One region of the Rhodococcus sp. P3_B8 genome, then DNA from elsewhere that is predicted to be linked to it. Evidence: predicted binding sites of a transcription regulator. Region 1 holds the regulator's gene; each other region holds the start of a gene.

Region 1 (6,570 bases):
GTCCATGAGATACGTATCGAGTGGGCCGATGCGGCTCAGCCATGCCATGCCGGCCAGGGTCAGCGCCGTCCCGGTCGCGAGCAGAGTCCCGTTCGACAGCCGGGCGCTCAGGCGGGGCACCATGAGTGCGACGACGAAGTTGACGAGGGTCATCGGGAGGAAGCCGAGTCCGGCTTGCAGTGGGGAGAAGCCGAACCCGTCCTGGAGGAGTTGGGTGGTGAAGTAGAAGAATCCGATCATCGCCCCGAGGTACAGCAGCCGAGCCGAATAGGCGCCGGCGCGTTCGCGACTGCGGAACAACCGCAGCGGCAGGATCGGTTGCTGCACCCGACCCTCGTGAACGACCAGCCCGACCAGCAGGAGAGCCCCGAGTGCCAGAGCGGCCTGTACCCGTACCGATCCCCAACCTGCCTCGGCGGATTCGATGATTCCGAAGATCACGGCGCCCATGCCGAGTGTCGCACCGAGAGCACCGATCACGTCGAACCGTCCGGTTCGCCGTGGTGTTTCGACGAGCACTGCGCCGGACCAGACGATCAAGGCGACCGCGATCGGGACATTGACCAGGAAGGCCGCTCGCCAGGATATCCACTCGGTGAGCGCACCTCCGACCAGAAGGCCGAGGCTGGCGCCGATACCGGCTGTTGCGGCGTACCAGGCAATGGCCTTGTTGCGGGCCTCGCCGTCGGAATAGGTCGTGATCAACGCCAACGAGGTCGGTGTGACGATCGCCGCACCGATTCCCTGCACGGCGCGGGCGGCGATCATCCACCATCCCGCGGGCGCGATTCCGACGAGCAAGGATGCGGTACCGAAGATCGCGAGACCGATCCTGAACAGTCGGCGCCGCCCCACGATGTCCCCCGCGCGGGCAGCCAACAGGAGCAGACCACCGAAGACGAGGGTGTAAGCGTCCTGAACCCACGACAGCGCCGCCGGTGACAGGTCGAGCCCGGATCGGATGCTCGGCAATCCGGTGAAGATCACCGAGTTGTCCAGCAACACCATGAAATAGCTTGCCAGGATGATCCCCAGAATCGCGGCCGGGGTGGCCGTGGCCCGACCGGAAACAGCGGTGGTCACGGCCGGACCGCGACCTTGAGCGCATCGCGGGCATCCATCGCGGCGTAGCCCTCCGGCGTCTGGCCGAGACCGACGGTGCGGTCGAACACCTTCCCCGGCTGGACAGTGCCGTCCAGGACTGCCGGAAGCAGCTGCTCGATGTAGGCGCGCACCGGCGCCGGACCACCGGTCAGCGTGACGTTCGGCCCGAACAGGCTCCCGAACCCGACGGGCGCGTCCTCGTACTGGGGCACCCCCACCCGACTGATCACTCCACCCGCGCGGACGACGCCCACCGCCTGGTCGTAGGCCGGCCGGTAACCGACCGCCTCGAGGACGACCGCGCTGCCCAGTCCGCCGGTCAGCTCACGAACCTTCGCGATCCCCTCCTCGCCACGCGCGGCAACCACATCGGTCGCACCGAACTCGCGACCGAGATCGGTCCGCCCCTGGTGCCGCCCCATCAACACGATCTGCTCGGCACCGAGCAGGCGAGCCGACAGCACGGCCAACAATCCCACCGCACCGTCACCGATCACGGTCACGACACTGCCCGCGCCGACGCCGCCGCGGACCGCGGCATGCCAGCCGGTGCCGTACACATCCGACAACGTCAGCACGGAGTTGAGCAGCGCATCGTCGGCGTCCTCGCCCACCGGCACCTTCACCAGCGTGCCGTCGGCCAGCGGCACCCGGACCGCCTCGGCCTGACCACCCGCCGTACCCAGCGAGGCGTCATTCCAGAACCCGCCACGCACGCACGACGTCTGCAGACCCGCAGCGCAGAACACGCACGTGCCACACGAGACCGCGAACGGTGCGATGACGAAGTCGCCGACCCGCAACGTCCTCACATCCGTACCGATCGCTTCGACGACACCGATGAACTCGTGGCCCATCGATCTGCCCGCAGGATCGACCTCCATGGAGTGATAGGGATGCAGGTCGCTGCCACACACGCAGGCCCGCACGATCCGTACCAGGGCGTCGGTGGACGACTGGATGGTGTGATCAGGAACATCGATGACGCGGACATCGCCCGCGCCGAACATGTACGTCGCTTTCATGCCACCCAGTTGACCTCCATTCAGGCCGCCCGGGGAGTCACGGACGTTCCGGGTACTGCCAGTACCTCCCACAACCGGCGGCCACTGCCTACCGTGGACTCATGAGTTCGACCGACCTGCGCACCGAAATCCGCGAGTTCCTCAGCACACGGCGCGCACGCATCACCCCGGAGCAGAGCGGACTACCCGTGTACGGCGGCAACCGCCGTGTCAAAGGCCTGCGCCGCGAAGAGGTCGCCATGCTCGCCGGTGTCTCGGTCGACTACTACGTCCGCATGGAACGCGGCAACCTCGCCGGCGCCTCCGACAGCGTCCTCGACGCCCTCGTCGTCGCCCTGCAACTCGACGACGCCGAACGCGACCACCTCTTCGCCCTCGCCCGGCAAGCACAGGCAAGCACCACCCGCCGCCCCCGCACTCCGCCGGTGACCGTCCGCCCGGCAATCCAGCAAGTACTCGATGCCATCACGGACGCACCGGCCTGGGTCCGCAACGGCCGCCACGACATCATCGCGATGAACGACCTCGCGCGCGCCCTCTACTCCCCTGTGCTCGCCGACCCCCGCCGCCCCGCCAACACCACCCGATTCGTCTACCTCCACCCCCGGACAGCCGAAGAATTCTTCGTCGACTACGACACCATCGCCAGGGACGCCGCCGCCATGCTCCGACTCGAAGCAGGCCGCAACCCCCACGACAAGGCGCTCATCGCGCTGGTCGGGGAACTGTCCACCCAAAGCGAACTCTTCCGCCAACGCTGGGCGTCACAGGACGTCCGATTCCACCGCAGCGGCCGAAAACGCCTGCGCCACCCCGCCGTCGGCCAACTCGACCTCGACTTCGAAGCACTCGAACTGCCCTCCGAACCCGGCCTACACCTCAACATCTACACCGCAGCCGCCGGCACACCCACCGCCGACGCCCTCAAACTCCTCGCCTCCTGGGCCGCCAGCCAGGATCAGCTCGGCACCGAACACGACGCTCCCAGCAGACCACATTGACTCCCGCGCACAGGCGATCCGTGAGCCGCCACCCTTGCGACAACGGCAGCGGCACACAGGATCATGACCAGATTCAAGAGAGTCCGAGTTGGAGGCCGGCGTGCCGGTTGGTGTCTTTGTAGAGCAGATAGCGGAAGCGACTCGGCCCGCCCGCGTAGCACGCCTGAGGGCAGAAGGCCCGCAACCATAGGAAGTCGCCCGCTTGCACCTCGACCCAATCCTTGTTGAGCAGATACACCGCCTTGCCCTCGAGGATGTACAGGCCGTGTTCCATGACATGCGTCTCGGGGAACGGAATCGCACCTCCCGGTTCGAAGGACACGATGTTGACATGCATGTCGTGGCGGATGTCGGTCGGATCGACGAACCGCTGGGTCTTCCATGCGCCATTCGTGTCGGGCATCTCGGCACCCTCGATATCCTGCTCCCGGGTCACGAAGGACTCGGGTATCTCGATGCCGTCGACCTGCTGATAGGTCTTGCGGATCCAGTGGAACGTCGCGGTGGCCGGACCGTGGTTGTGCAGGGTCCACCGGGCGCCGGGAGCGAGGAAGGCGTAGCCGCCCGCATCCAGCACATGCTCGACCCCGTCGAGTGTGAGAGTGAGCGCACCGTCGACAACGAACACGACCGCCTCGGCGCCCGGATCGGCATCGGGACGGTCACTACCGCCACCAGGCGAGACCTCGACGATGTACTGCGAGAAGGTCTCCGCGAATCCGGACAAAGGCCGCGCCAGCACCCACGCCCTGGTCCCGTTCCAGTGCGGCAGCAGACTGGCGGTGATATCGCTCATCGTGCGACGCGGCAGGACCGCGTAGGACTCCGTGAAGACCGCGCGGTCGGTGGTCAGGTCGGTTTGCGGCGGCAGGCCGCCTCGCGGAACGAAGTAGTTCATGCTTTCCTCATCGGGTTGTCGGGACAGCGGCGGTGGCGAGCCACCGGTGATGTCGATCTTCCGCCTGTGGATCCCACACGAGAATATTCGTGGGGAGGGTGTCGGCGGCAGCCGAGTCCGGCCCCTTAGATCCGCCGCATCACCGATACCACCTTGCCCAGGACAACTGCGTCGTCACCGTCGATCACGGCATACGCGGGATTACGGGGCTCGAGAAAGACGTGGCCATCGCGGCGCCGGAGCACCTTCACCGTGGCCTCGCCATCAATCATCGCAGCGACGATCTCGCCGGAATGGGCTTCGTCCTGGCGGCGCACCACAACGACGTCGCCATCGCAGATCGCGGCGTCGATCATCGACTCACCGCGCACCCGCAGCCCGAACACGGTGCCGGAGCCGACGAGTTCGCGAGGGAGCGTCAGCATCTCATCGGCGTGCTCCTCCGCGAGGATCGGTGCGCCGGCCGCGATGTCGCCGACCACCGGTACCGTCACATTGTTTTCGGACGAGCGACCCTGCTTCCCCTCGGAGAGGAACGGGCGCACGTCCAATTGCCGAGCCATGGCCGTGCCCCTTCGGAGAAAGCCCTTTTCCTCGAGGCTCTTCAGATGCTGGGACACCGACGACGCGGAGCGCAGGCCCACCGCGTCCCCGATCTGTCGGGTGCTCGGCGTGCATCCGTGTGCAGCCACCCAGTCCCGGATCGCTGCCAGAATCCGCTGCTGGCGGGATGGCAGGGTGGAGGCATCGAGGCCACCGAACATGTCGAGATCGTCGTAATCGGTCACCGAAGAATCGTAGGGGGTGACGACAGCCCCCTCGAGCACGCCGTAGGCGTGCGACCAGAAGCGGAGCCTGTCCCGTTCCACCTCACGGAAATGTCGACCTCAGTCGATGCGCCACCACCCGGAACCACAGTTGAGGGTGATCTTCCCCATGGACTTGAATCTCACTGCCCGCGGCTCGACGCCTCTACGCACCGTCGTGCCGCGCCCGATATCGACTCTCGCACAACGGGAACAGTCAGCTCAATGCCGCAATGCACCGCACCGCACCGCGCTCACTCGGGCCGCTGCCACCCCGACGCGCGAGCACTGTTGGCTCACCGCAAGGCCACACAGACGAGCACGTGACGGTCCCGTAGCCGCCGGCCCGGTGTTCTCTCGCCGATCGCCGACCTTCACGGGATGGTGAGCGCCGGCACTGCCAGAGGGTCGGTGGGAGCCGGCGCGCGGCGGTTGGCCCCGACGAGATCCCACGCGGTCTGCCGTGGCGCCACGCCGTCCAGTTTCCATTGCCCGAGCAGCAACGCGACCTTGGCTAGCATCTCGGTACGCAGCCGCAGGAACGAGTCCTCCGGGTCGGTGCCGACCTGACTCAGTAGTACCCACCAGGCCCAGGCGACTGCTCCGGCATTGGCAACGAAATCTGGGACCACCGGAATGCCCCGGCCGGTGAGCACCGCCTCGGCCCGCGGGGTCGTCGCGGCATTCGCCGCTTCGATCACGACTTTCGCTGCGACCTGGTCGACGTTATCCGCCGTGATCGCATACGAGATCGCGGCCGGGACGAGGATGTCTGCCGCAGTGGCGATCACAGCCGTGCTCGGCAACCGCTGAACATGCGAGGGGACGCGGGAGCGGTCGATCTCGCCGTAGCAGTCCCGCAGGTCGAGCAGCGCGGGAACGTCCAGGCCGTCGGGGCAGTACAGCGTGCCGAAGGCGTCGGCGACAGCAGTCACGCGCATACCGGCCTCGTACAGATACCAGGCCGCGCCGCCCCCCATGGTGCCGATGCCCTGGATTGCCACCGTCGTGTCGGCCGGAACCCAGCCATATGCGTTCACCGTGCCGATGCAGGCCTGCGCGACTCCGTAACCGCCGATCACATCGCCCAGCAGAAAACCGCTGGGCACCGGGGCGTTCAACGCGGCTCGTACCCGGCGCAGAGTCCTCTGCGGATCTTCCGCACGGCTGATCGCCGCATGGTAGGACTGTTGTAGGCCGAGCCGCGCGAAGACGTCGTCGAGCAGATGCTGCGGCACCCCCAGATCCTCCGCGGTCACCCAGTGCGCGGCCAGCCACGGGCGCATCGCCTGACAGAACCGCTCCAGAACACCGACGGCGCGGGGGTCCTTCGGGTGGAAGTCGATGCCACCCTTCGCGCCGCCGACCGGAAGGTCGAAAACCGCGGTCTTGGCAGCCATGCCTCGGGCCAGATCCTCCACCTCCGACATCGTGCAGCCTGCCCGCATTCGGGTGCCCCCGGTTGCCAGGTCGGACACCAACGTGTGCACGACGAGGTAACCACGAGCACCGGTGACCGGATCAGACCACGTCACACGTAACAGGGGCTCACCGCCGCGCACGGTCGCCACATCGACCCGATGTGGCGTCGCAGTGTTCTCACGGTAGTCAGACTCTCGGTGCTCGGGGGTGCGCCCGAACCCGCATTCCGTTGTCGTGGTCACCTCGAGTTACCCCAATCGTCCTCAGAAAATCTTCGCCTCCACGACCACTCAGCCGATGACGTCAGAGTGCGC
Region 2 (7,008 bases), on a different contig from region 1:
AGGTACACGGCCTGACCGTCGGTGGAGCACGCGACGAGCGGCAGGGCCGGGTCGTCGTTGCCGCGCAGCGGGTCGGGCACGCTGCAGTCGAGTGTCGCCATGGCCTGCTGCTGCACGGCCGGGTCGGTGCTCTGACGGGTGGCCCGCGCTGCCGCGATCTCGTCGGCCGCCTCGGCGGTCTCGGTGCCGGACCCGTCGGCCGGCGCCGGAGTCGGCTCGGGAGAGGTGGACGGATCCTGAGCCGGGAACGGCCGGTTCTGGGGCGCGGGAGTCTCGGTTCCGGCGGGAGTCTGGGCGGGCGCCTCACCGGCGGCGGGTGCCTGTGTGCCGGCAGGAGCCGCGGCCTGCGACGTCTGGACGGGACGGACGTACAACCGCGCCGTCTGGCCGAGCGAACGCGCCTGTGCGCTGTCGTCGCCGGGGACGGTGATGACGAGGTTGTCGCCGTCGATGACCACCTCGGAGCCGGACACGCCGAGTCCGTTCACACGGGTCTCGATGATCTCCTGGGCCTGCCGCAGGCTGTCCGGCGTCGGCTTGCTGCCGTCCGGGGTGCGTGCGGTGAGGGTGACTCGGGTCCCACCTTGCAGGTCGATGCCCAGCTTGGGTGTCGCGGACTTGTCGCCGGTGAAGAACACCAGGGCATACAGAACCGCCACGAGCACCGCGAAAACGGTGAGGTAGCGGACGGGATGCACCGATCCTGTGGAAGGTGCCACGATCTCTATGTCTCCTCAGTACGTGCAGTTCGGGTGGGAACGTTCACAGCGCACCGGGCCGGCAGACGCAGGGCTGTGCCCCGGTTGCCGCGCCCGGGCGCCTGCGACGCGACGGCTGCGGAATTACGCCGCGGAAGCGTCGATCAATCCTTGTTCAGCCGCGGCGTGCTGTCGCCGCCGTTCTCACGATCCTCGCGCACGATGTCGGTGGCGGGGGCCTCGGCGTCGATCGACTCGTGGTCGAGGGAACCGTCACGCTGCAACGGGGCGTCGACGATCTGCTCGCGGACGACGAGACGCGACCACGTGGTGACCACGCCGGGAGCGATCTCGAGGTCGATCGTCTCGTCGCCGAGTGCGACGACGGTGCCGTGCAGACCGGCAGTCGTGAGGACGCGGTCGCCGACCGAGATCGAGTCCTGCAGAGCGGTCACCTTGGCCGCCTCTTTCTTCTGTCGGCGGATCCCCAGGAACATGGGGACGAGCAGCGCCAGAATCAGGAGCGGGAAGAGAAAATCCATCTGAAAGTCAACCTCGAGGTATGTCGCACGGTCCGAAGCACTGGTCCCGGTTGGACCGATGCAATACACCAGTGTGCCATCACCGGCCCGGACACCGGTTCGCTCGGCACGAGGCGGGCGTTTCTCCGGGGGTCGATCAGGGGTCTTGCGGATCGAACAGGGAGGCCTGCGGTTCGTTGACGCGGACCTCGATTCCGCCGGTCACAGCGTCCGGCGGCGGGGTCAGGCCCAGTTGCGTCCACGCGGCGGCCGTGGCGACACGGCCGCGGGGTGTCCGGGCGATCATTCCGGCACGGACGAGGAAGGGCTCACACACCTCCTCGACGGTGGCGGGTTCCTCACCCACCGCGACGGCCAGGGTGGACACTCCGACCGGGCCGCCGCCGAAGCTGCGCACGAGGGCGCTGAGGACGGACCGGTCGAGGCGGTCGAGTCCCAGCTGGTCGACGTCGTAGACGGCGAGAGCGGCGTGGGCGATGTCGCGGGTGACGACACCGTCAGCCCGGACCTCGGCGTAATCGCGGACACGGCGCAGGAGACGGTTCGCGATGCGGGGCGTGCCCCGGGACCTGCTCGCGATCTCGGCGCCGGCCTCCTCGCCGAGTTGCACGCCGAGAATGCCCGCCGACCGCATGAGGATCTGCTGCAGTTCCGCGGGTTCGTAGAAGTCCATGTGGGCGGTGAACCCGAACCGGTCGCGCAGCGGCCCGGTGAGCGCCCCCGAGCGAGTGGTGGCCCCTACCAGGGTGAACGGTGCGACCTCCAGGGGAATGGACGTGGCGCCGGGACCCTTGCCGACCACGACGTCGACCCGGAAGTCCTCCATCGCGAGATAGAGCATCTCTTCGGCCGGCCGGGCGATGCGGTGGATCTCGTCGATGAACAGCACGTCGCCCTCGACGAGGTTGCTCAGCATGGCGGCCAGGTCGCCGGCCCGTTCCAGCGCCGGACCCGACGTCAGCCTCAGCGAGGAGCCCAGTTCGCCGGCGATGATCATCGCCATGCTGGTCTTCCCCAGCCCGGGCGGGCCCGAGAGGAGGATGTGGTCGGGGGTGCCGCCGCGCATCTTCGCGCCGGTCAGGACGAGCTGCAACTGCTCCCGGACCCGCGGTTGCCCGATGAAGTCGTGAAGGTTCTTCGGGCGCAGGCTGGCCTCGATGTCGCCGTCGCCGGCGACGAGATCGGCCGAGACCGGGGACTCCTCGTCGTAGTCGCCCCCGGGTTCGGGATTCATCTGGTCTTCCCGAGCAGGGAGAGGGCGGAGCGCAGCGCCGTAGAGGTGGTCGACTCGGGAGCCTCGGCGAGGACGGAGTCGGTGGCCTGCTCGGCCTGCTTGGCCGGGAATCCGAGGCCGACGAGAGCTTCGACGATCTGGTCGCGGACCGATCCGCCGCCGCCCGCACCGATCGGCACCGCCCCGGACGTGGACGCGACGGCGTCGACCTTGTCGCGCAGTTCGACGACCATCCGCTCCGCCCCGCGCTTGCCGATGCCCGGCACCCGCGTGAGTGCCGTGACGTTGCCCTCGGCCAGGGCCGCCCGCAGCGCGTCGGGTTCGAGGACGGCGAGGGTGGCCATCGCCAGCCGGGGACCGACTCCCGACACCGTCTGGAGCAGCCCGAACAACTCCTTGGACTCCGAGTCGGGGAACCCGTACAGCGTCATCGAGTCCTCGCGGACGATCATCGCCGTGACCAGCCGGGCCTCGGATCCCCGTTGCAGTCCGCCGAGGGTGGCCGGCGTCGCGTTCACGCGGTAGCCCACTCCGGCGGATTCGATCACCGCATGGTCGAGGGCGATCTCGAGCACCTCGCCGCGGACGGACGCGATCATCGTGTACCTGCCTTCTTCACTTCGGCCAGTCGGGCCTGGTAGCGACGTTTCTGTTCGGCGGCCGCGGCTTCGGCGCGAGCCATGCGTTCGATCATCGGCGCCCGCCAGCAATGGCAGATCGCCAGTGCCAGCGCGTCCGCCGCGTCGGCCGGTTTGGGTGCGGCCGCAAGTTTGAGGATGCGCGTCACCATTGCCGTCACCTGAGCTTTGTCAGCCGAGCCACTCCCGGTGACGGCGGCCTTGACCTCACTGGGGGTATGGAAACACACGGGGATGCCGCGGCGCGCGGCGGCGAGGGCGACGACGCCACCCGCCTGCGCGGTGCCCATCGCGGTGCGCACGTTGTGCTGGGAGAACACCCGCTCGATCGCCACGACCTCGGGCCTGTGCAGATCGATCCACGATTCGGCCGCTTCGGAGATCCGCAGCAGCCTGGACGACAACTCGAGGTCTGCCGGGGTCCGGACCACGTCGACGGCGATCGGGGTGACGGTGCGGCCGCTGCCGCCGTCCACCACTCCGAATCCGCACCGGGTCAGACCGGGATCCACACCCAGCACACGCACGCAAAGCCACCTCTCCCACGCCGAACAGCTGTTCGATAGCTTAGCCGTGGGGTCGGACGAGTCGGCGCATCAACACGCAGGACGAGCCGGGGCGGGCGAGCACCGCTCCCCCGCCCCGTGCCGTGCGTCGTGCGATCAGTCGTCGAGCTCCGCCAGTACCTCGTCGGACAGGTCGACGTTGGTGTAGACGTTCTGCACGTCGTCGGACTCCTCGAGCGCGTCGACGAGCTTGAACACCTTGCGGGCTCCGTCGGCGTCGACCGGAACCTCGACGGACGCACGGAAGTCGGCCTCGGCGGAGTCGTAGTCGATTCCCGCCTCCTGCAGTGCGCTGCGGACGGCGACGAGGTCGGTGGGCTCGCTCACGATCTCGAAGGTGTCGCCGAGGTCGGTGACCTCTTCGGCACCCGCATCGAGGACCGCCATCAGCACGTCGTCCTCGCTCTGGTCACCCTTCTCGAGGGTGACGACACCCTTGCGCGTGAACAGGTAGGACACGGAACCCGGGTCGGCCATGTTGCCGCCGTTGCGGGTCATCGCGGTGCGCACCTCGCCGGCCGCACGATTGCGGTTGTCGGTCAGGCACTCGATGAGGACGGCGACACCGTTGGGTCCGTAACCCTCGTACATGATGGTCTGCCAGTCGGCGCCGCCCGCTTCTTCACCGGCGCCGCGCTTGCGGGCGCGCTCGATGTTGTCGTTGGGGACCGACGTCTTCTTGGCCTTCTGGATGGCGTCGTACAGGGTGGGGTTTCCCGCAGGATCGCCACCGCCGGTACGGGCCGCCACCTCGATGTTCTTGATCAGCTTCGCGAAGGCTTTGCCACGCTTGGCATCGATCACAGCCTTCTTGTGCTTGGTGGTGGCCCATTTGGAGTGGCCGCTCATGCGATTCAAGCCCCTTTCCTGCTGCCTTTGGCACGCCGAATGCGCGGTTTCAGCTTTGACGATGTTACCCGCAGCCCGGCCGCCCCTGCGCGTTCCCGGGGTAACAACTCGCATAAGTCGCCATTGTTTGCATAGAATGCAAACATGTTGATGCGGGTCGACCACAGCTCCACCACCCCACTGGGTGAACAGATCGCGGCCAACGTGCGCGGCGCGTTCCTGCGCGGCGAGATCGGCGCGGGCGATCGGCTCCCCTCCGCCCGGGCGCTGGCCGAATCCATCGACGTCAACCTCCACACCGTGCTGCGCGCGTACGCCGCGCTGCGCGACGAGGGTCTGATCGACCTCCGCCGGGGCCGGGGCGCGGTCGTCCGCGCCGACACGGACCCGGTACACACCGGATTGACCGAAGCCGCAAAGGCTTTCGTGTCCGAGGCACGACGCCTCGGACTCGACACCGAACAGATGCTCGACGTGATCAAGGAGACCACCAGACAATGACGACCTCCCGAACGCGCCTCCTCGCCGCGACCTCCGCTGTGCCCCTCCTCGCGGTCGTGATCGCGAGACTCGCCTGGAGCGGGCAACTGCCGCCGGTGGTGGCCAGCCACTGGTCCGGCACCGAACCCGACCGATTCAGCGACACGACCACCTACTTCTGGATCGCTCTGGCCGTCTGCGCGGCCGCCGCCGTGATCGCGGGCGTCGTGGCGGCGCGGGTCCGCACCGACGCCGCGCTCTGGCTTCCCGCCACCGTTCTCGTCGGGTGGACGGTGGCCACGGCCTGGATCGTCAGCGTCGCCGCCACGATCGAGGCGGGCTCGCCGGAAGCGGCGACGCTGGGCTGGTGGATCGTCGTTCCCCTCTTGGGAATCGTGTGGGCCATCGCCACGTTCGCCCTGCTCCCCCGGACGCCGCACTCCCCGGAGAACGGTGCGGCGCCGACGCTGCCCGTCCCCCTGGCGCCCGGCGAGCGCGCATCGTGGACCGGTTATGCCCGCGGGCGGTGGGCGGGCGTGCTCGCTCTCGCCATGACCCTGGCCGCCGTCGTCTCCGCGCTGGTGGGAGCGCTCTGGCTGGCCGTCCTCTTCGTCGTCCTGGCGGTCGCCGGCGGCGGCTTCGCCTCCGTGACCGTGCAGATCGACCGCACAGGACTGACCCTGTCGTCGTGGAACATCCGCTGGCGGAAGATCCCGCTCGACTCCATCGACGAGGCTCGGGTCACCGAGATCCGGCCCACGGAATGGGGCGGCTGGGGCTACCGCTTCACGCCGCGCGGGACCGCGGTCGTGATCCGCGCCGGCGAGGGCATCGTGCTGAACCGCACCGGCGGCCGCCCGTTCGCGGTCACCGTGGACGGCGCCGCACAGGGTGCGGCGCTCCTCAACACACTCGCCGCGCCCCGTCCGGCGAGCTAGACCCCGCGGACGATGTCGACGAACAGCTCGTGCACCCGCCGGTCGCCCGTCACCTCCGGGTGGAACGACGTCGCCACCACGGCGCCCTGCCGGACGGCCACGATCCGTCCGGCGGCCGCGCCACCCGACTCGGGCACGCGGGCAAGGACCTGGACGTCGTCGCCGACGCGCTCCACCCACGGAGCCCGGATGAACACGGCCCGCATCGGGTCGCCGACGATGCCCTCGAATTCGAGGTCGGACTCGAAGGAGTCGACCTGACGACCGAAGGCGTTGCGGCGCACCGTCATGTCGATCGCACCGAGGTGCTGCGCGTCAGGTCTCGTGTCGAGGATCTCGCTCGCGAGGAGGATCATCCCGGCGCAGGACCCGTAGGCGGGCAACCCGTCGCGCAGGCGCGCCTTCAGGGGTTCGAGCAGTTCGAAGATCTGCAGCAGCTTGCTCATCGTCGTCGACTCGCCGCCCGGGATGACGAGGCCGTCGATCTTCTCGAGCTCCTCCGGGCGGCGGATGCCGACGGCGTCCGCACCCGAATCGTTCAGTGCGGCGAGGTGTTCACGGACGTCGCCCTGCAGGGCGAGTACTCCGACGAGGGGACGGGTCATGCCATGTTTCCTGTCTCGATGTCGCGCTTGTCCTGATCGCGCTGGATACGGGTCAACCCCTCCTGGACGACGGCGGCGACCATGGTGCCGTTCCGGTCGAACATGCGGCCCTGGGTGAGGGCGCGGCCGAAGCCGGCGGAGGGTGAGGTCTGGTCGTAGAGCAGCCACTCGTCGGCGCGGAACGGGCGCATGAACCACATGGCGTGATCGAGCGACGCCGTCTGCGTGACCACTCCGGGGTGCGGGACCTTCGACGCACCGAGGAGCGTCATGTCACTGAGGTAGGCGAGGGTGCAGATGTGGAAGACCTGATCGTCCGGCAGCTTGCTGCGGTACCGCATCCACACCCGTTGCTGCGCGGCGATTCCGGGAGTCTTCCCGGTGGAGCCGGCCGGAACGATACGGACGTCCCATTCCTTCCACTCCCGGTAGAGATCGGTGGCGGCGAACTCCTCGAG
Region 3 (7,681 bases), on a different contig from region 1:
GCATCGAGGTCCCGGTGGGCGTCGTCACCGCGCTCGTGGGAGCACCGATCTTCGTGTGGATGCTCTACCGGCAGTATCGGAGGGCCGAACAGTGACCGCGCTGAGCCTGCAACGTGTCCGCGCCGAACTCGGGTCGCGGGAAGTGCTGCACGGCATCGACTTCTCCGTGCGTCCCGGTGAGGTGCTGGCGTTGGTCGGGCCCAACGGTTCCGGCAAGACCACCGCGCTGCGCTGCTGCTACCGGGCGCTCACCCCGACCGGGGGCGCCGTCGCCGTCGACGGAACGGACACCGCCGATCTGGGCAGGCGGGAACTGGCCCGCACGATCGGGGCGAGCACCCAGGAGCCGCGGGTGTCCGCGGGACTGACCGTGCGCGAATCCGTTTCGCTCGGACGTATCCCGCACCGGGGCTGGTTCGAACGGGCGACCGGCGCCGACAGTGAGATCGTCGAGACGTGCATACGTCAGGTCGGGCTGGCCGAACTCGCGAATCGCGACGTCCAGGCGCTGTCGGGCGGGGAGCGTCAACGGGTGTCGATCGCCCGGGCGCTCGCGCAGCAGCCGAGGGTCCTGCTGCTCGACGAACCCACCAACCACCTCGACCTGCGGCATCAGCTGACGGTGATGAACCTGCTGCGTGACCTCGCGTGCGACGGTCTGGCGATCGTCGTGACCATGCACGACCTCCGGCTGGCCGTCGAGTTCTGCGACACGCTGGCCGTGATGCACGATGGACGGGTGATCAGCACCGGTCCGCCCGCCGACGTGCTGGACGACGCCGTGCTCGGCATGGTGTTCGGCATCCGCGCCGTCGTGCGGTCGACGCCGCGGCTGTCGATGGAGATCCTGGGGTTGGCCGATGGATGAGCAACTGCGGCGTGCGTACGAGCTGACCGCCCGCCGCGTCCCGATGATCGCCGACCAGATCGGGCAACCCGGCGCCTCCTCGTTCCCGGCCGTGCGCCTGACCGATCCCGGCTGGCTCGCAGACCGCGTCGCGGACACGGCGAGGCGGTGGGGCAGCGACGATCCCCGGGTCAACGGCACCCTGTGGTGGTACTCGGCCAGCTCGACCCTGACCGGGATTCCGATCGCGACCGCGCTCGTCACGGGGGTCGCCGCCCGGCCGCGGCTCGTCGACGCCGTGGCATTCCTGCGGGACGACGGGTATCTCGGCGGCCTGACCGCGTCGTCGGCACTGCCGGTCACCGAGGGGCTGTCCGAGCTGGCGTCCGAGATGGCCGCGGCGCTGACGCCGATCATCGACGCTCTCACCGCGGCGTCCGGGGTGCGGCAGGCGGCGATGTGGGCGATCACGACGGATTCGATCGCCAACCGGGCACTCGACGCGGGAACGGCGTGCGGCGATCGCGCACGCGGCAGCATCTTCGCCCGGGGGCTGGTGGACGCACTCCGCCGCGTCGGTGTGGTGATGCCGGACCCGCGGTTCGTCGACGTCCGGGCCGGGGCACTGTCACGCCGGTTCACGCAGCGGGCGTCGTGTTGCCTGATCTACGAGACCCCCGGGTCGGGCAAGTGTGTGAGCTGCCCGAGGAGGCCGGCCGAGGACCGTCTGAAAGGTCTGGCCGCGCTCGTGACGTGAGTCCGGGTGCCTGCGTTGACCGGTCCGCGGGTGTGATGGCAGACTGAAGGCGTTCGAACTCCCGTTCGAATGATGCGTCTTCCCCAGCGGCATCTTCCATGGTTTCGGCACGGCACGTGCGCGACATGAAGAGGTGTGCCAGATGGGTTGGGGAAACGGTCCGCCGACGTGGTCCGAGATGGAGCGCGTCCTGTCGGGCAGGCCGGGGAGGGTCAGCCCGGAGTCGCTGTACCCGGGCGACGGCGGCGACAGCCCCGCGTGGTCGCGCAAGCGGGGGGAGTACCGGGCGGGCCCGCAGGAGCGCACCGGCTCCACCGTTCCGTACGCCGAACTCCACGCGCATTCGGCGTTCAGTTTCCTCGACGGCGCCTCCCCGCCGGAAGAGTTGGTGGAGGAGGCCGTCCGGCTCGGTCTCGAGGCCATCGCACTCACCGACCACGACGGGTTCTACGGTGTGGTCCGGTTCGCGGAGGCGGCGAAGGAACTGAACATGCGCACCGTGTTCGGATCCGAACTGACGTTGGACGACGCGCATCTGCTGGTACTGGCGCGAGGTCAGGAGGGATACCGGCGGCTCTCCCGGGAAATCGCGGCGGCGCATCTCGCGGGCGGGGAGAAGGGCAAGCTGCGCTACGACCTCGACCGTCTCACCGACGCGGCCGGGGGGCACTGGCAGATCCTGACCGGGTGCCGGAAGGGGCATGTGCGTCAGGCGCTGGCCGACGGTGGCCCGGACGCCGCGGCCACCCGGCTGCGGGAGCTGATCGACCGGTTCGGGGCCGACCGGGTCACGGTGGAACTCACCCATCACGGCATCGCGGAGGACGGTGAGCGCAACGCCGACCTCGCCGAACTCGCACAGCAGCACGGCCTTCGGGTGATCGCGTCCACGGCGGCGCACTTCGCGGGACCGCCGCGCCGGAGACTGGCCATGGCGATGGCCGCCGTCCGGGCCCGGCAGAGCCTCGACGACGCGGCCGGGCACCTGGCGCCCGCCGGGGGAGCGCACCTGCGGTCCGGTGAGGAGATGGCGCACCTCTTCGCCGCGTACCCGGAAGCCGTCCGCGGTGCCGCGGACCTCGGCCTGGAGTGTGCGTTCGACCTGCGGCTCATCGCGCCGCAACTGCCACCGTTCGACGTGCCCGACGGGCACACCGAGGCGAGCTGGCTGCGTCAGCTCACGATGGACGGAGCCCGCCGACGTTACGGTGCGCCTGCGGCCCGGCCGGAGGCCTACCGGCAGATCGAGCACGAACTGGACATCATCACCGGGCTGAACTTCCCGGGCTACTTCCTGGTGGTCCACGACATCGTGTCGTTCTGCAAGAACAACGACATTCTCTGCCAGGGAAGGGGTTCGGCGGCCAACTCCGCCGTCTGTTACGCCATCGGCATCACCAACGTGGATCCCGTCCGCAACAAGCTGTTGTTCGAACGTTTCCTCTCGCCCGAACGCGACGGCCCCCCGGACATCGACGTCGACATCGAATCCGATCGGCGGGAGGAGGCCATCCAGCACGTCTACGCCAAGTACGGACGCCAGTACGCGGCGCAGGTGGCGAACGTCATCACGTACCGCGGCAAGTCCTCGGTGCGGGACATGGCCCGGGCGCTGGGTTTCTCGCAGGGGCAGCAGGACGCGTGGAGCAAACAGGTCAGTCGCTGGGGCGGCATCGGGAAGGAGGTCGGCACCGACATTCCGCCCGCCGTCCTCGAACTGGCCGCTCAGATCGAGGGGTTTCCGCGGCACCTCGGCATCCACTCGGGCGGCATGGTGATCTGCGACCGGCCGATCGCCGACGTGTGCCCGGTGGAGTGGGCGCGCATGGAGAACCGCAGCGTTCTGCAGTGGGACAAGGACGATTGCGCGGCGGTGGGTCTGGTGAAGTTCGACATGCTGGGTCTCGGCATGCTCTCCGCGCTGCACTACATGATCGACCTCGTGGCCGAGCACAAGGGGATCGAGGTGGATCTGGCGCAGCTGGACCTCTCGGAGGAAGCCGTCTACGAGATGTTGCAGCGGGCGGACTCGGTGGGGGTCTTCCAGGTGGAGTCACGGGCCCAGATGGCCACCCTGCCGAGGCTGAAACCACGGAACTTCTACGACCTGGTGGTGGAGGTGGCGCTCATCCGTCCCGGTCCGATCCAGGGCGGATCGGTGCACCCGTATATCCGCCGCCGCAACAAGCTCGAACCGGTGACCTACGACCACCCGTCCCTGGAGAAGGCACTGAAGCGGACGCTGGGTGTGCCGCTGTTCCAGGAGCAGTTGATGCAGATGGCGGTCGACGTGGCGGGTTTCAGCCCGGCCGAGGCCGACCAGCTCCGCCGGGCCATGGGTTCCAAGCGGTCGCCCGAGAAGATGGAACGGTTGAGGGGGCGGCTCTACCAGGGCATGCGGGAGATGTACGGGATCGGTGACGACGTGGCCGACCGGATCTACGAGAAGCTGTACGCCTTCGCGAATTTCGGTTTCCCCGAAAGCCATTCGCAGAGTTTCGCCGCCCTGGTGTTCTATTCGTCGTGGTTCAAGCTCCATCACCCGGCGGCGTTCTGCGCCGGTCTGCTGCGGGCGCAGCCGATGGGCTTCTACTCGCCGCAGTCGCTGGTGGCCGACGCCCGCAGGCACGGGGTGCCGGTGCACGGCGCGGACATCAATGCGAGTCTCGCGCACGCCACCGTCGAGGCGGGCGGAACGGAGGTGCGTCTCGGGCTCGGGGAGGTGCGGCACATCGGGACCGCGCTGGCCGAGCGGATCGTCGAATCCCGCGGCGACGGAGGTCCGTACACGTCGTTCCTCGACCTCACCGGCCGGGTGGAACTGAGCACGGCGCAAGCCGAATCGCTGGCTACCGCAGGTGCTCTCGACAGTTTCGGGTTGTCCCGCCGGGAGGCGTTGTGGGCGGCGGGCGCCGCGGCGGGGGAGCGCCGCGACCGGCTGCCGGGGATCGGGGCATCCACCCGCGCGCCGACCCTGCCGGGGATGAGCGATCTCGAACTGGCCGCGGCGGACGTGTGGGCCACCGGGGTGTCACCGGACACGTACCCCACCCAGTTCCTGCGCCCGCAACTCGACGCGCTGGGGGTGATCCCGGCGGCGCACCTGCTCGATGTCCCCGACGGCGACCGGGTTCTGGTGGGTGGGGCGGTGACCCACCGGCAGCGCCCGGCGACGGCCGCGGGGGTCACGTTCATCAACCTCGAGGACGAGACCGGGATGGTCAACGTGGTGTGTTCGGTGGGGTTGTGGGCGAAGTACCGCAAGCTCGCCAACACGGCGCCCGCATTGCTGGTCCGCGGCAAGGTGCAGAACGCGGAGGGGGCGGTGACGGTGGTGGCGGATCGGCTGCAGCTGATGGATTTGCGGGTGTCCGCCAAATCCAGGGACTTCAGGTGAGCTGGCACCGCTAGCATTCGGACATGAGGAGATACGTCTTGTCGGCGATTGTCGTGGCTTCGCTGGCGCTCGCGGGGTGTGGTGGTTCCGGCAGCGATTCCTCCCAACCGTCGCCCGCCCCGACACCCGGGGACTCGAGCCAGATGGAAATCGGTGGCGCAGTACAGCAACCCGCGAAGGACCAGGCGCCCACCGACCGCCAGGAGATCATCACCGGTCAGGTCGCGCTCACGGCGGACGACCCGGTGGCGGTCGGCAGGCAGATCGTGGACAAGGTCGACGATCTGGGCGGACGCGTCGACCAGCTCACCGAACAGCCGGGCTCCGACGACCAGGACGCGAGTAGTTCCCTGACCATCCGGGTGCCCGCCGACTCGCTCACCCGGACGTTGGACGATCTGCGGGAACTGGGCAAGGTCACCAGCGTCAGCGTCACGAAGAGCGACGTGACGATGCAGTCGCAGGATCTCGACGCCCGGATCGGCGCGTTGACGGCGTCCGTCACCCGGCTGCAGGGGCTCATCACGTCGGCGGCGAACACCGCGGATCTGATCGAGGCCGAGAGGGCGTTGTCGGAGCGTCAGGGTGAACTGGACAGCCTCACCGCCCAGAAGCGGTCGCTGAGCGACCAGGTGGCACTGGCGACACTCATGATCGACGTCACCACCACGGATGCCGAGCAGCCCAGTCCCGGTCCGGACAACTTCTGGGAAGGGCTCGTCGCGGGCTGGCACGCCCTGCTGTCTGCGATCAAGGGCGGTGCCGTGGTCGTGGGGGCGCTGATTCCCTGGTTCGGTTTCGTGGCCGTCATCGCACTGGTCGTGTACGGCGCGTACCGTCTGCGCCGGATGTACAACAGGCCGGCCGGCCCACCGCCGGGCCCGGCGCCGGAACGAGAAGAGGCGAAGACGCAATGATCGAAGTCGACCTGAATGCCCTGGACGGCGCGTTGGCGTCCGGTGCCCCCGTCATCGATGTGCGCGAGGCCGACGAGTACGCCCAGGCACGGGTGCCGGGTGTGACGCTGATTCCGCTCAGTGAGTTCGTCGCGCGCGTGGACGAGATCCCGGAAGCCGAGGTCGTCTACGTGATCTGCGGGGTGGGCGGCCGGAGCCTGCAGGCGGCGGAGTACCTGAACGCGCGGGGGATCAACGCCGTGTCGGTCGCGGGCGGGACGTCCGCGTGGATGCAGTCCGGACGCCCCGTCGAGTCGGGCGCGTGACACCCCGGGGCACCATTCCGGTCAGCGGACCGCGCTGAGGGCGTGGGCCGCGGGGTCCTCGCGGACCACGCGCCCACCCCGTTGCCCGGCGGCGTGCCTCAGTGTGCGGACCGCAACGGTGCTCCAGATCAGGACCAGCGCGCACCACAGGGTCACGCCGACGCCGACGATCACCACCGAGTCCAGTGCGACGCCGAGCGAGTTCGCACCCAGCGCGCAGGTGCCGACGGGGAACGTGAAACTCCACCAGCCGGGCGTGAACCCCAGCCCGCGGCGAAAGGCCTTGGCGGTCACCGTCACCAGCGTCACGAGGGCGAGGACGCCGAGTGCGCCAATGGTGGTCCCGTAGACCACGCCCACCGCGTGGAGCCAGGCGTGGCCGGATGCCCCGCCGAGCAGATTGATCGCCGCCACCGACTGGCCGATCACGCCGAGCGGAATCCACAGGGTGGGCACGAGCGGGGTGTCGGGGAGCCCGTTGCTCAGCAGATGGCGTCCGACGACGACGGCGACGGTCAATGCGGCGCTCAGCGCCAGCGCGAACAGCGTGTAGCAGAGCGCGAGCATCGCGATCTGGGCCGCGCCTTCCGGGAGGCGCTGGACCAGCGCGGCACCGGTGGCGGCCGACACCATCGGCGGCACGACGGGCATGAGCCAGGACGGCACCGGAGTCACCTGGTGAGGCCGGGCCAGTCGGCGCGCCATCACCACGTAGGTGACGAGCCCGATGACGGTCCCGATCGTCCACAGGGTGGCCGACGCGGCGACAGCGACACCACCGAGAAGTGCGCGGCCCGCGGATCCGGTTCCGGCGCCGACCGTCAGCACCGCCATCGACACGGCGCCGTAGAACGGGAACATCGTGTGGCTGCGCGCCTCCGCGAGTGCGTCGTCGCGGCGACGGATCCAGTGCCGCACCAGTGCGGTCGTCAGCACCACGAGCAGCGTCGCGGCGATCAGCCAGAAGATCTCGGCGGCCGTCCGGGCCACCGGACCGCCTGCCGGAAATGCCGCGGCGACGACTGCGACGATGCCGGTGCCCATCACTGCTGCGAACCAATTCGGGGTCATACCTAGAGCTTGCCGACGCATCGTCGTGGCCGGTAGAAGGCTTGTCGTTGAATACCCACAAATTGCGTTTGTGGGACTAGCCTTGGGTTGTGCCGCTGTCTCCCCGAGTACCCGAACTCAGTGCCCTCGACGTCCTGCTGTCCGTCGAGCGGCTCGGCAGCATGGGGGCGGCGGGGCGTGAACACGGGCTCAGCCAGCAGGCGGTCAGCGCCCGGGTGCGGTCGGCCGAGCGTCAGTTCGGCATCAAGGTGTTCAGCCGCGGTGCCAGCGGGGTGCGGCCCACGTCGGAAGGCGCGCTCATCCTCGAATGGGCGAGTCACATCCTCGCCACGGCCGAGGAACTGGCGTCGGGGGTCGCGGCGCTGCGCGGCGAACGGCAGGCCGGGC
Region 4 (7,681 bases), on a different contig from region 1:
GATACGGGTCAGTCCCCCGGCCTGCGCCACCGTGTACTCGGCCCAGGCGCCGTCGTAGGCGAACGCCATGAGCTGGATGTTCAGGCAGTTCGTGAGGTCCCCGCGGCGGCAGTTTCGGCACCCGAAGCAGGGCCTGCCCGCGGACGGCACGACGCGGTCTCCCTCGGACCAGCCGGATACTCCGGCACCGAGTTTCGCAATGGTGCCCGACGCTTCGTGCCCCTGGGTCACCTCGGGCAGCAGCGCGGGGAACGTGCCGTCGATCAGACTCAGGTCGGAATGGCAGATGCCGCAGAACTCCACTTTGACGAGCACTTCACCGGGACCGGGGTCCGGAATCGGAATATCCTCCACAGCAATGGTTTTCGTGTCCGCGTGGAATCGCTGCGCCCGCATGGTCCCGGTCATCTCTCGCCCCTTCGTCGTCATCGCTTCCGACGGTACCCGCGAAACATGCTCAGGTGTGCATGATTCAGGCCACTGCCGATTCAGATCGTCGCGGGCCGCGTCCGGTCGAGGGCGAGGTGAACGGCGAGGCCGCCGAGGACGCTTCCCATCACGAACTTCTGCACACGCAGCCACACCGGGCGTCCGGACAGGAACGCCGCGAGAGTTCCTGCGACGCAGACGATCAACGCGTTCACCGTGAGCGCCACCACGATCTGCACGGTGCCCAGCAGCAGGCTCTGCAACCACACGGGCCCGGCGCCGGGGTGGACGAACTGCGGGATCAGCGCCAGGTACATCACCGCGATCTTCGGATTGAGCAGGTTGGTCGTGAGTCCCATCAGGAACAGCCGGGCGGACGAATCCCGGGGCAGCGCCCGGGACGGAGCGAACGGCGTGTGCCCCCCGGGCCGCAACGCCTTCCAGGCCAGCCAGCCCAGATAGCACGCGCCCGCCAGCTTCAGCGCGGTGTAGGCCTGCGGGACGGCGGAGAACACCGCCGAAATGCCCAGTGTCGCAGCAGCCAGATAGCACAGGAATCCGAGAGCGACACCGGCCAGCGAGACCAGTCCCGCCGCCCTGCCCTGAGTGATGCTGCGCGAGACCAGATACACCATGTTGGGTCCCGGTGTGAGAACCATGCCGAGGGCGATCGCCGCCACTCCGAGTACCGCCGCCGAATCGATCATGCCCGTGACGATCCCACCGCGGCGCCGCGCCGTCGCGGTCCAGTCCGGCCTCGGTGGACCTGTGTCCGGGTTGCATTCGTCGACGACCAGTGGGAACGTCGGAAGAGTAAAGCGTTGTCCAATCCGAAAGGGTGAAACACGAGTTATGCGTACGGCCGTAGCCGACAACTACCCCACGAGGGACCGCAACGAGTGCACGATGACCGTCCGCCAGGATCCGGTCACCTGGTCGGACGGGAAACGGGGTGATACCCGCTCCGGTCCGCTCACCGCGAATCAGATTGCCGTCTACGACGCACGCGGGTATCACTCCGCCGAGTCGATCATCCCACCACGCGACGTGTTCAACCTGGTCGACGAGATGACCCGCCTCGCCGAGACCGACACGCTGCGCGGCGACGACCGCGTCGTACGGGAGAACGGCGACGGCGCCGTCCGTTCCGTGTTCGACGTCCACCGCCTCAGCGACGTCGTCGACGAGATCATCCGCCGCCCCGAGGTGGTGGGTATCGCCCGGCAGATCCTCGGTTCGGACGTCTACGTCCACCAGTCGCGACTCAATTTCAAGCCCGGTTTCACCGGCGGCCCGTTCTACTGGCACTCCGACTTCGAGACCTGGCACGCCGAGGACGGCATGCCCACTCCTCGCGCCGCGAGTATCTCGATCGCGCTCACCGAGAACTACGGGCACAACGGCGGGCTGATGATCATGCCCGGATCGCACCGCGCGTTCGTCTCCTGCGCCGGCGAGACCCCCGAGGACTACTACAAGGAATCGCTGGTCAGCTACGTTCCCCCCACCGGGTCGCCCGATCAGCCGACGCTCACCCGGATGGCGAACGAGTACGGCATCGCCACGATGACCGGACCGGCCGGCTCCGCCACCGTGTTCGATTCCAACTGCATGCACGGGTCGAACGGCAACATCACGCCGTTCGCGCGGTCCAACCTCTTCATCGTGTTCAACAGTGTCGAGAACACCCTGACGGATCCGTTCTCGGCGCCCGCGCCGCGCCCCGACTACCTCGGCAGCCGGGATTTCACCCCCTTGCGGTAACGAGCACCATGACGTACCGCGGCCCCGCTCCCTGATGTCGGAGCGGGGCCGCGGTCTGTCGATGCCGTGAAACCCATAGCCTTCGCGCCGCCCTGCATGCGACGATGGCTTGGCACGGTTCGACCGCCCGGCCGGGCGCCGGCCGAACCTTCATCTCCCGGAACGGGGAATGATGTTTGCCTACATCGCGCGCACCGTCGTCGCACACCCGTGGCAGGTCATCGCGACCTGGGTAGTCGCCGCAATAGCCGTCATCCTGTTCGCACCGAGTCTCGACGACTACACCACCGGTAACCAGCAGACGTTCCTGCCCAGCACTTTCGAGTCCTCCGAGGCGCAGGCCGTCGGCAACGAATACTTCCCGAGCCTGTCCGGTGCCACCGGCAGCCTGGTGGTGGTCCGTGCCGACGCCGCCCCTCTCTCACCCGCCGACCAGCAGACGGCACTGAATCTCGCGACCTCGCTGCAGAATTCGGCGATCCCAGGGGTGGTGAGCGTGCAAGGGTCGCCTGCGTCGCTGTCCGCCGACGGGAAGGCTGCCGCACTGCAGGTGGTGTTCGACGGACAACCCGGCGACGACCAGGTCAACGACGCCGTGCCGGTCATCCGGGGCGACGCAGAGCAGCAACTGAACGGCACCGGCCTCGTGAGCGGGCTGACCGGGAACGCGGCCATTCAGGTCGACACCACCGCCGCCTACGACAACGCCGACAAGGTCATCACGATCGCCACGGTGATCGTCATCCTCGCCCTGCTCGGCCTGATCTTCCGCAGCCCCGTCATCGCCGTCCTGCCGGTTCTCGTGATCGGCGTGGTGCTGTCGGTGGTCACCGGACTGACCGCCGTGCTCGCCGATCTGTTCGACTTCCAGGTCAGCACGTCGCTGCAATCCATCCTCGTGGTCGTCCTCTTCGGTGTCGGCACCGACTACATCGTCTTCCTGTTGTTCCGCTATCGCGAACGTCTCCGGCAGCAGGCCGCGGCTGGGTCCACCACCGACATGCATCGAGAAGCCCTCGTGTTCTCCACCGACGTCGTCGGGCGCGTCGTGGCGTCGTCGGCGCTCACGGTCATCGTCGCGTTCGCCGCCCTGCTGCTGGCGAAACTCGGCTCGCTCACCACGCTCGCGCCGGGACTCATCGTCGCCGTGGCCCTCATGCTGGTGACGGCGTTGACGCTCATCCCCGCCGTGTTCACCGTGCTGGGACGCCACCTGTTTTGGCCGCTCGGACCGGGGCACGACAGCCCTCACACCCCGTTCGCGTCGATCGGCGCCGCGATCGGGCACCGCCCAGCCGTGTTCGCCATCGCGATCGGCGTCGTGTTGATCGCGCTCGCCTCCTTCGTGTCCGGCTACAAGTCGACGTACAACACGCTGGGGGAACTGCCCTCCGACACGCCGTCACAGCAGGCCTTCGACACCCTCGATCAATCCTTCCCCGCGGGTGCGCTGAGCCCGACCCAGGTGTACGTCGTGGCTCCCGGGCCGCTCGATCCCGCGTCGCTGACCCCGCTCGTCACCGCTCTGACACAGGTGCCGGGCGTGTCCTCGGTCGCCCCGCCGCGACCCAGTCAGGACGGTCGCGCCGCGCTCGTCAACGTCGTACTCGCCGACGACCCGTACTCGAACGCGTCCCTCGACCTCGTCGAGGGACCGATCCGCGACGCCGCCCACGGCGCGGTCCCCGGCTCGGAAGTCGTTGTGGGAGGGCAGACGTCCACGTTCGTCGACGTCCGCGCGCAACTCGCGGCGGATACGCGCCTCGTGTTCCCCGTCGCCGCAGTCGCGATCGCGCTGATTCTCGCCCTGCTGCTGCTCGCCGTGCTGGCCCCGCTCAACCTGCTGGTGTGCGTGGCACTCACGTTCGTCGCCACACTCGGCGCCGTGGTGCTCCTGTTCCTGCACGGCCTCGGCTACGACGGGATCGACTTCTCGATTCCGATCGTGCTCTACCTGTTCGTCGTCGCGATCGGCACCGACTACAACATCCTGCTGGCCTCGCGACTGCGCGAGGAATTCCGCAACGGGTACACCCCGCGTGAGTCCGCGCGGATCGCCGTCTCCAACGACGCCCCCACCGTCGCCGCCGCCGGTCTGATCCTGGCACTGACCTTCGCTTCCCTCACCCTCACCGGACTGGCCAACCTCGCCGAACTCGGCTTCGGCGTCGCGATCGGCGTCGCCATCGCCGCCTTCGCGATGGCCCCGATGCTGGTACCGAGCCTGTCGGCACTCGAACGTCGCGCCTTCTGGTGGCCGAGCAGGCAGAAGACGACCGTCGACACCGGCGACGACCGCGAGCCGGCGGTGCCGCGGTAATAACCGCCGCCGTTCCCCGGGCTTCCGTGCAGACGCACCCCTTCTTCGCAGCCGCACCCCTTCCAGGGCCCGAAAAGGAGTGCGCGAACCAAGAAGGGGTGCGTCTGAGTGGCGACTGCCGCCTCGAGAAAAATCGTGTGAACATACGTTCGAAAATCGGGTAGCATGGCGGCATGACTTCCGCGGATGCGCGGTATGCGCTCCAGGCTTCACTGTTCGACGACGCATCGTTCGGTGTCGAGCTGGGCGCGCTCGGGTCGACGGTGCAGCGTCGCACACTCACGGCGGGAGCGTGGGTCGACGTGCGTCCGGGGTGGCTGACCGGTTCCGACGAGCTGTTCACGACCCTCGCGGAGACGGTGCCGTGGAAGGCGGAGCGGCGCCAGATGTACGACCGGGTGGTCGACGTCCCGCGCCTCGTCCGGTTCTACCCGGAGGGTGAGCGGCTCCCCGACCCGCTGCTGGTCGCGGCACGCGACGCCCTGAGCAGGCACTACCTACCCGAATTGGGCGAGAAGTTCGCCACCTCCGGGCTGTGCTTCTACCGCGACGGTTCCGACAGCGTCGCCTGGCACGGCGACGACACCGGCCGGAGCCGCACCGAAGACACCATGGTCGCGATCCTCTCGCTCGGCGCCGCGCGTCCGCTGCTGCTGCGTCCGCGCGGCGGCGGGCACTCGATCCGGTACTCGCTCGGCCACGGCGACCTGCTGGTGATGGGTGGTTCCTGCCAGCGCACCTGGGAGCATTGCGTACCGAAGAGCACCCGCCCGCTCGGACCGCGGATCAGCGTGCAGTTCCGCACGAGAGGCGTGCGGTGATCACTTCCGACGTGCGGCCACTGCCTGGGCGAGGCGGTCCAGCTGCGCCGCCGTCGTGTTCCAGTCGATGCACGCGTCGGTGATGGACTGGCCGTACGTGAGGTCCTCGGCCTTTCCGAGGGTGAGGTCCTGACGACCGGCTTCGATGAAGCTCTCCACCATCACACCGACGATCCCCTTCTCTCCCTCCTCGAGCCGGGCCGCGATGTCGTTCAGCACGTCGACCTGCTTCTCGTGGTTCTTGCTGCTGTTGCCGTGGCTGGCGTCGATGACGACCCGCTCCGACAGACCGCCCTTGCGCAGCCGGGCGAGCGTGTCCGCCACCGTCTCCGCGTCGTAGTTCGGTCCGTCGCTGCCGCCGCGGAGGATGACGTGGCAGTCGGGGTTGCCGACCGTGCGGATCAGCGCGGCCTGCCCGTCGAGGTCGGTGCCGGGGAACACGTGGCTCGCCGCGGCGGCGCGGGTGCCGTCGACCGCCACCTGCACGTCGCCCTCCGTCGAGTTCTTGATCCCGACCGGCATCGACAGCGCGCTGCACAGCTGGCGGTGCACCTGGCTGGCGGCGGTGCGGGCACCGATCGCGCCGTACGTGACGAGGTCCGCGATGTACTGCGGCATGATCGGGTCGAGGAACTCGCAGCCGACCGGCAGGCCGAGCGAGGACACGTCGAGCAGCAGCTTGCGGCCCATGCGGATCCCGGTGTCGATGTCGAACGTTCCGTCGAGGTGCGGGTCGTTGAGCAGACCCTTCCAGCCGAGCGTGGTGCGCGGCTTCTCGAAGTAGACCCGCATGACGATGTGCAGGTCGTCGCGCAATTCCTCGGCCTTCGCGGCGAGCCGGCGGGCGTAGTCCATGGCGGCGTCCGGGTCGTGCACCGAGCACGGGCCCACCACGACGAGCAGTCGATCGTCGTCGCCGTTCAGCACGTTCACCGTGTCGGCGCGGCCGGAGCGGACGGTCGCGGACGCGACGTCGTCGGGGGCATGCTCGGCACGGACCACGGACGGGGCCACCAGCGGGCTGATGCTCACGGTGCGCTGGTCGTCCAGCCGATCACTGCTGGTAGTGGTGTCGAGAGTGACAGTCATGGGTTCGGGTTCCTGTTCTCAGGCCGGCCCTCGAAGACTGTGGAGATTCCCGCGAGCCGGTCTGTAATCCGGCTCTGGGGTGGAAGAAGTCAGCGCGTGGTTACGCCGACCGGCCCACCCGGGGCCGGCCTGCTAAACCAGAAATATGCGCGCTGCATGGCGCCCACAGTAACGGCTGCCCCCGATCGGCGCCACACCTACCCCGGGCCCCTGACATTTGTCACGGTGAGGTCGTGACGGACGTGTGGGGGTGTGCGGCCGTCCGGATCGCACGCTGAATGCATGACATCGACAGAGCACCAAACCTCCACGAAGGCCTCCGCGTCGCCGGCTCCGGCAGTCAGCCTGCGAGGCGTCCACAAGCACTTCGGTGACGTTCACGCCGTCCGGGGGCTGGACCTCGAGATCCGGCCCGGCGAGATCGTCGCGTTCCTCGGACCCAACGGCGCCGGCAAGACCACCACCGTCGACATGGTCCTCGGATTGTCCCGCCCCACAGCCGGCGTGGTGTCCGTGTTCGGCACCGATCCGCGCACCGCGATCGCGAAGGGGCTGGTCTCGGCGGTCATGCAGACGGGCGGGCTCCTGAAGGAGCTGACGGTCGAGGAGACCGTCCGGCTCACCGCGAGCCTGTTCGCCGACACCCGGCCGGTCGACGAGGTCCTCACCCGGGCCGGTATCGCCGATCTCGGAAACCGGTTGGTGGGCAAGTGTTCCGGTGGTCAGCAGCAGCGACTACGGTTCGCGATGGCATTGCTCTCCGATCCCGAGTTGCTGATCCTCGACGAGCCGACCACCGGCATGGACGTCGAGGGCAGGCGGGACTTCTGGTCGGCGATCCGCGCCGACGCGGACAGCGGCCGGACGGTGGTCTTCGCGACGCACTATCTCGAGGAGGCCGACGCCTACGCCGACCGGATCGTGCTGGTGCGCAAGGGAAAAGTGGTGGCCGACGGCACCGCCGCCGAGGTGAAGGCACTGGCCGCGGGACGCACGGTTCGCGCCCACTTCCCGGGCGCCGACAGGGAACAGTTGTTCGCGATTCCCGGCGCCGACAGCATCGAGGTGCGCGGTGACAGCGTCCTCGTCCACTCGACGGACACCGACGCCGTGGCCCGCCACCTCCTCACGCAGACGCCTGCCTGCGACCTCGAAATCGTCTCCCGAGGACTCGAAGACGCGTTCATCGCACTCACCTCCGACGACTCCGCCACGGAAGGATCGAACTGATGACCACCCTCACCGCACCCCGCCGCGT

The links. Region 1 encodes LexA, which represses DNA repair genes until DNA is damaged. Its sites were predicted from a motif close to CGAACANNTGTTCG; they were not measured.
Region 2: ruvC (crossover junction endodeoxyribonuclease RuvC) is a predicted target of LexA. The motif match lies at 3,661-3,674, and genes of this name have one in related genera.
Region 3: AC1D1G_RS27325 (error-prone DNA polymerase) is a predicted target of LexA. The motif match lies at 1,659-1,672, and genes of this name have one in related genera.
Region 4: AC1D1G_RS28195 (alpha-ketoglutarate-dependent dioxygenase AlkB) is a predicted target of LexA. The motif match lies at 4,652-4,665, and genes of this name have one in related genera.

Annotation. Positions count from the first base shown of each region.
Region 1 is NZ_JBFUGT010000173.1:6,707-13,276, forward strand. Features, by position in the region: gene AC1D1G_RS31385 (MFS transporter) at 1-1,083, opposite strand, end outside; gene AC1D1G_RS31390 (alcohol dehydrogenase catalytic domain-containing protein) at 1,080-2,129, opposite strand; gene AC1D1G_RS31395 (helix-turn-helix transcriptional regulator) at 2,231-3,130, shown strand; gene AC1D1G_RS31400 (bifunctional allantoicase/(S)-ureidoglycine aminohydrolase) at 3,204-4,028, opposite strand; gene lexA (transcriptional repressor LexA) at 4,154-4,816, opposite strand; gene AC1D1G_RS31410 (Glu/Leu/Phe/Val dehydrogenase dimerization domain-containing protein) at 5,209-6,498, opposite strand.
Region 2 is NZ_JBFUGT010000116.1:11,740-18,747, forward strand. Features, by position in the region: gene secD (protein translocase subunit SecD) at 1-719, opposite strand, end outside; gene yajC (preprotein translocase subunit YajC) at 863-1,240, opposite strand; gene ruvB (Holliday junction branch migration DNA helicase RuvB) at 1,377-2,474, opposite strand; gene ruvA (Holliday junction branch migration protein RuvA) at 2,471-3,073, opposite strand; gene ruvC (crossover junction endodeoxyribonuclease RuvC) at 3,070-3,639, opposite strand; gene AC1D1G_RS26875 (YebC/PmpR family DNA-binding transcriptional regulator) at 3,775-4,527, opposite strand; gene AC1D1G_RS26880 (GntR family transcriptional regulator) at 4,672-5,028, shown strand; gene AC1D1G_RS26885 (hypothetical protein) at 5,025-5,945, shown strand; gene pdxT (pyridoxal 5'-phosphate synthase glutaminase subunit PdxT) at 5,942-6,550, opposite strand; gene AC1D1G_RS26895 (acyl-CoA thioesterase) at 6,547-7,008, opposite strand, start outside.
Region 3 is NZ_JBFUGT010000121.1:5,334-13,014, reverse strand. Features, by position in the region: gene AC1D1G_RS27340 (FecCD family ABC transporter permease) at 1-95, shown strand, start outside; gene AC1D1G_RS27335 (ABC transporter ATP-binding protein) at 92-868, shown strand; gene AC1D1G_RS27330 ((2Fe-2S)-binding protein) at 861-1,604, shown strand; gene AC1D1G_RS27325 (error-prone DNA polymerase) at 1,747-5,001, shown strand; gene AC1D1G_RS27320 (DUF4349 domain-containing protein) at 5,025-5,918, shown strand; gene AC1D1G_RS27315 (rhodanese-like domain-containing protein) at 5,915-6,223, shown strand; gene AC1D1G_RS27310 (TDT family transporter) at 6,245-7,294, opposite strand; gene AC1D1G_RS27305 (LysR family transcriptional regulator) at 7,384-7,681, shown strand, end outside.
Region 4 is NZ_JBFUGT010000131.1:4,436-12,116, forward strand. Features, by position in the region: gene AC1D1G_RS28175 (zinc-binding dehydrogenase) at 1-408, opposite strand, end outside; gene AC1D1G_RS28180 (LysE family translocator) at 489-1,136, opposite strand; gene thpD (ectoine hydroxylase) at 1,282-2,193, shown strand; gene AC1D1G_RS28190 (MMPL family transporter) at 2,363-4,513, shown strand; gene AC1D1G_RS28195 (alpha-ketoglutarate-dependent dioxygenase AlkB) at 4,687-5,334, shown strand; gene AC1D1G_RS28200 (3-deoxy-7-phosphoheptulonate synthase) at 5,335-6,423, opposite strand; gene AC1D1G_RS28205 (ABC transporter ATP-binding protein) at 6,706-7,653, shown strand; gene AC1D1G_RS28210 (ABC transporter permease) at 7,653-7,681, shown strand, end outside.